DNA from 2 places in the Arthrobacter sp. B10-11 genome. Region 1 is predicted to be linked to the other one. Evidence: riboswitches for the same ligand, from Rfam matches in the RefSeq annotation. Region 1 holds a riboswitch; the other holds the start of a gene.
What was found. A riboswitch is a leader RNA that binds a small molecule or an ion and turns the genes downstream of it on or off. The one in region 1 is predicted to bind glycine.
Positions count from the first base shown of each region.

Region 2: linked by a shared signal. The riboswitch ahead of gcvP (aminomethyl-transferring glycine dehydrogenase) and the one ahead of RW112_RS09045 (L-serine ammonia-lyase) in region 1 are both predicted to bind glycine.

Region 1 covers NZ_JAWMTH010000002.1:729,259-732,673, forward strand. Annotated here, with positions in the region: gene lipA (lipoyl synthase) at 1-414, opposite strand, end outside; gene RW112_RS09045 (L-serine ammonia-lyase) at 441-1,877, opposite strand; glycine riboswitch at 2,099-2,196, opposite strand; gene RW112_RS09050 (Lrp/AsnC family transcriptional regulator) at 2,280-3,278, opposite strand; gene RW112_RS09055 (amidohydrolase) at 3,378-3,415, opposite strand, start outside.
Region 2 covers NZ_JAWMTH010000006.1:27,329-30,743, forward strand. Annotated here, with positions in the region: gene RW112_RS17465 (MFS transporter) at 1-599, opposite strand, end outside; gene RW112_RS17470 (helix-turn-helix domain-containing protein) at 669-1,208, shown strand; glycine riboswitch at 1,313-1,411, shown strand; gene gcvP (aminomethyl-transferring glycine dehydrogenase) at 1,584-3,415, shown strand, end outside.

The DNA of each region.
Region 1 (3,415 bases):
TTCGGCGTAGAGCCAGACACCTTCATCGGCCAGGTCGTCGCGGGCCACGCCGGTGACGGTGGCGTAGCGCAGCTGCATGGCCTGGACCGAGCGGGCCACCTTGGTGGGTTCGAACATGTCCACCGGGGAGGGTTTGCCGGTATCGATCTGGCAGAAATCACAGCGCCGGGTGCATTCGGAGCCGCCGATCAGGAACGTGGCTTCCTTGTCTTCCCAGCACTCGAAGATGTTCGGGCAGCCGGCCTCCTCACACACGGTGTGGAGGCCTTCCTTCTTGACCAGGTTCTTGAGCTGGACGAACTCCGGGCCCATCTGGACCTTGGCCTTGATCCACTCCGGCTTACGCTCCACCGGTGTGGCCGCGTTGCGCTGCTCGATACGCAGCATCTTCCGGCCTTCTGGTGCCAGTGTCATAGTTCTCTTTCCTTCAGCATTCGACTTCAGCATTCGACGACGTTGACGGCGAGGCCGCCCATGGCCGTTTCCTTGTATTTGGAGGACATGTCCCGGCCGGTCTCGCGCATGGTCACGATCACCTCGTCCAGGGACACCCGGTGCGTCCCGTCACCCCACAGCGCCATCTTCGCGGCATTGATCGCCTTCGCCGCAGCGATGGCGTTCCGCTCGATGCAGGGGATCTGCACCAGACCGCCGATCGGATCACACGTCAGGCCCAGGTTGTGCTCCATCGCGATCTCCGCCGCGTTCTCCACCTGCGCAGGAGTGCCGCCCATCACCTCGGCCAGACCGGCAGCGGCCATCGACGACGCCGAGCCCACCTCGCCCTGGCAACCCACCTCGGCACCCGAAATCGACGCCTGCTCTTTGTACAGCACACCAATGGCACCGGCGGTGAGCAGGAACTTCACCACCACATCATCCCGGTCCGCCTGCGTCGCCTTATCCATGCCCGGCGCGAAATGCAGGGCGTAATACAGCACCGCCGGAATGATCCCCGCCGCCCCGTTCGTCGGCGCCGTGACCACCCGCCCGCCGGAGGCGTTCTCCTCGTTCACGGCGAGGGCGATCAGGTTGACCCATTCCTGCCAGTACTTCGGATCCCGGTACTCCGGGTCCCGGGAATCCTGGTCCCGGGTCTCCTTCATCAGGCGTTCGTGCCAGTCCGGGGCCCGACGGCGGACCTTCAGCCCGCCCGGCAGCAGCCCCTCACGCTTCAGGGACACCGCGACGCACTCCTCCATCACGGAGTAGATGTGCAGCAGCCCTTCGCGGATCTCCTCCCCGGACCGGGACGCCCGTTCATTGACGAACATGATCTCCCCGATGGACAGGCCCTTGGACTGGCACCGGCCCAGCAACTCCGCAGCGGTCCGGAACGGCAGCGGCAGCTCCTTCTTGGACTCCTCCAGCTCCTGCCGGGCCGCGTCCTCCTCACCCTCACGGACAATGAACCCGCCGCCGACGGAGAAGAACGTCGCCTGGTGCAGCACCTCCCCCTTTTCGTCCGAAACCGTGAACGTCATCCCGTTCGTGTGCCGCGGCAGGATGGTCAACGGTCGCAGCACCATGTCCTTCACCCCGTACGGCAACGCCACACCCAGCCCGTCACCGGCGCCGGCCAGCTGCAGCTTCCCGGTCTCCGCGATCGCCGCCAGCCGCTCCTCCACCTCCGCCGGCAGGATCTTCTCCGGATGAAAACCCTCCAGCCCCAGCAGGATGGCCGTCATGGTCCCGTGCCCGTGCCCGGTCGCAGCCAGCGAACCGTACAGGTCCACCCGCAGCGACGCCACCCGGTCCAGGTCACCGGACGCCTTCAGCTCCTCGGCGAACACCGCGGCAGCCCGCATCGGACCCACCGTATGCGAACTCGACGGCCCGATTCCAATGGAAAAAAGATCAAACACACCAACAGCCATGGCCGGGTGTCCTTAGGTGCCCGGGCGCAGCGGGGCGGAGGTTTTGGGGAACAACTGAACGGTCACGAGGAACTCCATAATTCAGGTGGCGCATGGCGCCACGATGATTCGGGTTCCTCCCCGCTCTGTATCTGACCTGAGAGTTTCCGCGGACCCTGCTGCTACGGGGTGCCGCTTGCACCGTCGGTGAGCCCGGAGACCGGACTACTTTCCAGAGTTGCCTCGCCGCGGCGGTACGTGGGCCTGAGAGATTCCTGGGGAGGATTTGCTCCTACGGCGCCTGCTGAACGTACCGGCAGGACTCTCCCGCCGCAGATCAAAAGCGTGTGCCACTTGTCGGTGACACGGCTCACACATTATCCCGTCCGGCGGACAACATGCAACAGAGTTACTTCGTGTGGATCATTCCGCCCGTGCCGGGCGCTCCGGAATCCCGTCCCGGTACATCACGGTGCTGCGTTTGAAGATCTCGGCATAGACCGAAGACCGGACGGATGTGACCGTGTCCATCTGCCGGAGATCGTCGAGCAGCAGCCGGAGTTCGTCCAGGCCTGGCAGAGCCACCTGGGCCAGCACGTCCTCACCGGAGGCGGCGGCCCAGCGGGTCACCGGAAGGCTGGCCAAGTACTTCGCCGGCGCCTCCGCCGCCTTCCCGGAACGGGTCAGGGTAAGGAGGGACTCCACGGGAAATCCGAGCACTGCGGGATCCACCACTGCCCTGATGAACAGGGCACCGGAGTTGGTCATGGCTTCAAGGCGGCGGCTGACGGTTGCCTTGGAGACCGACAATGCGGAGGCCAGCTCATCCACGGTGGCCCGGCCGTTGCGGTGGAGGAGCTCGGCCAGCGACCGGTTCGTTTCATCAAGTGCCTCACCCGGCTGGCCGGTGCGGATTCCGGCCAGCCGGCCGTCCTCGTCGCGGTGGAGCGCGGCGTACTGTTTCTTGTCCAGTACGTCCGGAGTCCAGCCGCTGGGGGTCCGGAAATACTCCAGCAGCGGTGTCATGGCGAAGGACTGCACACCGTCCACCCCGGACAGGCGCCGGTAGAGAAGCCCGCCGAGTTCATCCGGGGAAAGAAACAGCTCCGCCACGGCCTCGTTCGTGCCGGACAGTGCGGTGACCCACGACGACTCTTCCTGCACCGCCAGCCAAGTGCAGACACTGCGAAGATTGCGCGGCGCCGCCGTCACGCGCAGCAGGAAGGCCGACCGCGCACTGACGGATGATGGATTGACGAAGGAGTTTGTGCGCACCACCCCGGCTTCGAGCAGCTTGTTGCCGCGGCGCGCCACGGTGCGTTCCTGCTGCCCCAGGACATCGGCGATCAGGCGCCAGGGAGCGCGTCCGTTCCGAACCAGCGCGGCCACGATCTGCCGGTCCAGGACGTCAAGCTGCTCCATGTCCCGGCTCCTTTCATTGCGGCTGCGAAAGTACGACGCCGGCAGCCTGCTCCCGCTGAACGGAACCGGGACGGCGGACGCGCCGCCGCCCCGCTCAAGTCAGTTCCGGCCCAGATAGGCTAGCACTCCGGAGAGCG
Region 2 (3,415 bases), on a different contig from region 1:
AGCAGGATGGCGCCCCACCAGAAATGCTCCACGAGCCACCCGCCGAAGATGGGCCCGAGCGCGGCGCCGCCGGAGAAGCCCGCCGCCCAGATGGCGATGGCAAGCCGGCGCCGGTTGGGATCCGGAAAGATGTTCCGGATCAGGGACAAAGTGGAAGGCATCAGCATCGCGCCGAAAAATCCGAGGGCGGCGCGCCCTGTGATCAGCCACTCCGCGCTCGGGGCAAATGCCGTGGCGGCGGACACCGCGGCGAACCCGAAGCTGCCGATCAACAGGAGCCGCCGGCGTCCGATCCTGTCGCCGAAACTTCCCATGGCAACCAGGAGGCCGGCCAGGACGAGGGGATAGGCGTCAACGATCCACAGCAGCTGAACGCCGGTGGGCTCGAGGCTGCCGGCGATGGCGGGCAGCGCGAATGTCAGTGCGGTGTTGTCTACGGCAACCAGCAATACCGGGAACATCAGCAACGCCAGTGCAAGCCAGTCCTGCCCGCGTTTCGGTGCGCGGAAACTGCCGCCGGCAACAGGGCGGCCGGGTGCAGCGGGGCTCTGTGTGAAAGTCGGCGTGACCGGCGTCGAGGATGCAAATGAATTTCCCATGACAATAACTGTACCGTCTGGACGGTACAGTTAAGAATCCAGCCCCTCCCACCGGGCATGATAGGAACCATGGCCAGAAAACCCGTTGCGCGCGAAGCTGTGCTGGACGCCTTTGAATCCCTGCTGATCGAAGTGGGCGAACGTGCCGCCACGCTGGACGCCGTTGCCCGGCGCGCCGGGGTTTCCAAGGGCGGGCTGCTGTACCACTTCCCGAACAAGGAGGCCTTGATTTCGGCATTGCTGGAACGGATGGACCTGCTCGTAGCGGGAGATCTGGACGTGATGGCAAAAGCTCCGGAAGGGGCTGCCGCCTACTTCATCCGGTCCTCGCTCTGGGCAGGAACCCCGCTGGACCGCGTGTTTGTGGCTGCCACGCGGCTCGCCGAGGTGGCCCACGCGGAAACGATGCACCGGTTTGCGGCAGTCCAGCGGAGCTGGCTGGAGCTTTTGGCCGGCGACGTCGGGCCGGCCATGGCCAAGGCTGTCCTTTACATGGGCGACGGCCTCTATTACAACGCCATGCTGGCCAGCGGCCCCGGCACGGCCCCGCCGGAAATGAGTGGCGACGTCGACAACCTCCTGGCCGCCGTCGACCGGCTCCGCGGCTGACGTCCGTCATGCGGCGCCGGGCTGGACGTCAGAGTTTGCAGACTGGACCGCCGCGTAGGACAATTGCAGCTGTGACTGTTGTCACCGCTAACTAAATATGCCTTTGATCTGCGGCGGGAGAGTTCTGCAAGTAGGTACAAGCAGGCGCCGTAGGAGCAAACCCTCCCCAGGAATCTCTCAGGCCCATGTACCGCCGCGGCAAGGCAACTCTGGAAAGCAGCAGGCTGTCCGCTGGGACGTGCCTGCTCACCGACGGTGCAAGCGGAGCCATGCGTAAGCTGGTCCCCGCGGAAACTCTCAGGTCCAATACAGAGCGGGGAGGAACCCGAACCACTGCGGCGCATCCGGCGCTGCCATTAGTAATGGAGTTCCTTCGTGACGGTTAGTTCAGTCTCCACCACCTTTGTCGACCGGCATATTGGCGCCCGCCGCCAGGCCGATATCGACACCATGCTCAAGTCTGTCGGTTACGACAGTGTCGATTCGCTGGTTGATACCGCAGTCCCCAACGACATCCGCCAGGACGTTGCCCTCCGCCTTCAAGACGCCCTCAGCGAGGTTGAAGTCCTCGGCGAGCTGCGCAAGCTGGCTGCCAAGAACAAGACGGCTGTGCAGATGATCGGCCAGGGCTACTACGACACCGTGACCCCGCCGGTGATCCGCCGCAACGTCCTGGAATCCCCGGCCTGGTACACCGCCTACACCCCGTACCAGCCGGAAATCTCCCAGGGCCGTCTCGAGGCGCTCCTGAACTTCCAGACCATGGTCCAGGACCTCGTGGGGCTGCCCATCGCCAACGCCTCCCTGCTGGACGAAGCCACCGCTGTGGCCGAAGCCGTGTTGATGATGCGCCGCGCCAACAAGAACAAGACCGCCCACGACGGCAAAACCGTCCTCGACGCCGATGTGCTGCCCCAGACCATCGCCATCGTCAAGGGCCGCGCCGAGGCACTCGGCTTCGAAGTTGAGGTTGCGGACCTGTCCCAGGGACTTCCCGACGGCATCATCAACGGCATCGTGCTGCAGCAGCCGGGCGTTTCCGGCCGGGTGTTCGACCACACCGCCGTCATCGCCGCCGCCAAGGAACGCGGCGCCCTGGTCACGGTCGCGGCTGACCTGCTCTCGCTGACCCTCATCACGCCTCCGGGCGAGCAGGGTGCGGACATCGCCGTCGGCTCCACCCAGCGCCTGGGTGTGCCGCTGTTCTTCGGCGGTCCGCACGCCGCCTACATGGCCGTCCAGAAGGGCCTCGAGCGCTCCATGCCCGGCCGCCTGGTGGGTGTGTCCAAGGACAACGCGGGAACTCCGGCCTACCGCCTGGCCCTGCAGACCCGTGAGCAGCACATCCGCCGCGAGAAGGCTACATCCAACATCTGCACCGCGCAGGCACTGCTGGCCATCGTCTCCTCCATGTACGCCGTCTACCACGGCCCCGACGGACTGAAGGCCATCGCCGAGACCGTCCACAACCACGCCCGCACCCTCGCAGCCTCCCTGCAGACCGCAGGCCTCGAAGTCCTGCACGGCAGCTTCTTCGACACCGTCACCGTCCGCGTTCCGGGCAAGGCCGCTGAAATCGTTGCTGCCGCCGAAGCCAGGGGCATCAACCTGCGCGGCATCGATGCCGATACCGTCGGCGTCTCCGTCGACGAAACCACGACGCCGGAAATCGTCGCCGCCGTCGCCGCCGTCTTCGGCGCTGAGGTGGCCGGAACGGATGCGGGCGCCGGCTTCGCCCTCGAGGCCGCCGTCGAGCGTTCCTCGGAGTACCTGCAGCACCCGGTGTTCAACACGCACCGCTCCGAAACCCAGCTGCTGCGGTACATCCGCAAGCTTTCGGACCGTGACCTCGCACTGGACCGCACCATGATCCCGCTGGGTTCCTGCACCATGAAGCTGAACGCCACCGCCGAGATGGAAGCCATCTCCTGGCCGGAGTTCGCCTCCATCCACCCCTTCGCGCCGGACTCCCAGACCGAGGGGTGGCGTGAACTGATCGAAGGCCTGGAAGCGGACCTCGCCGAGATCACCGGCTACGACCAGGTCTCCATCCAGCCCAACGCCGGCTCCCAGGGTGAGCTCGCGGGCCTCCTGGCGATCCGTGGCTACCACCTCTCCCGCGGCGATGACCAGCGCAACGTCTGCCTGATCCCCGCCTCCGCGCACGGCACCAACGCGGCATCCGCCGTGCTGGCCGGCATGAAAGT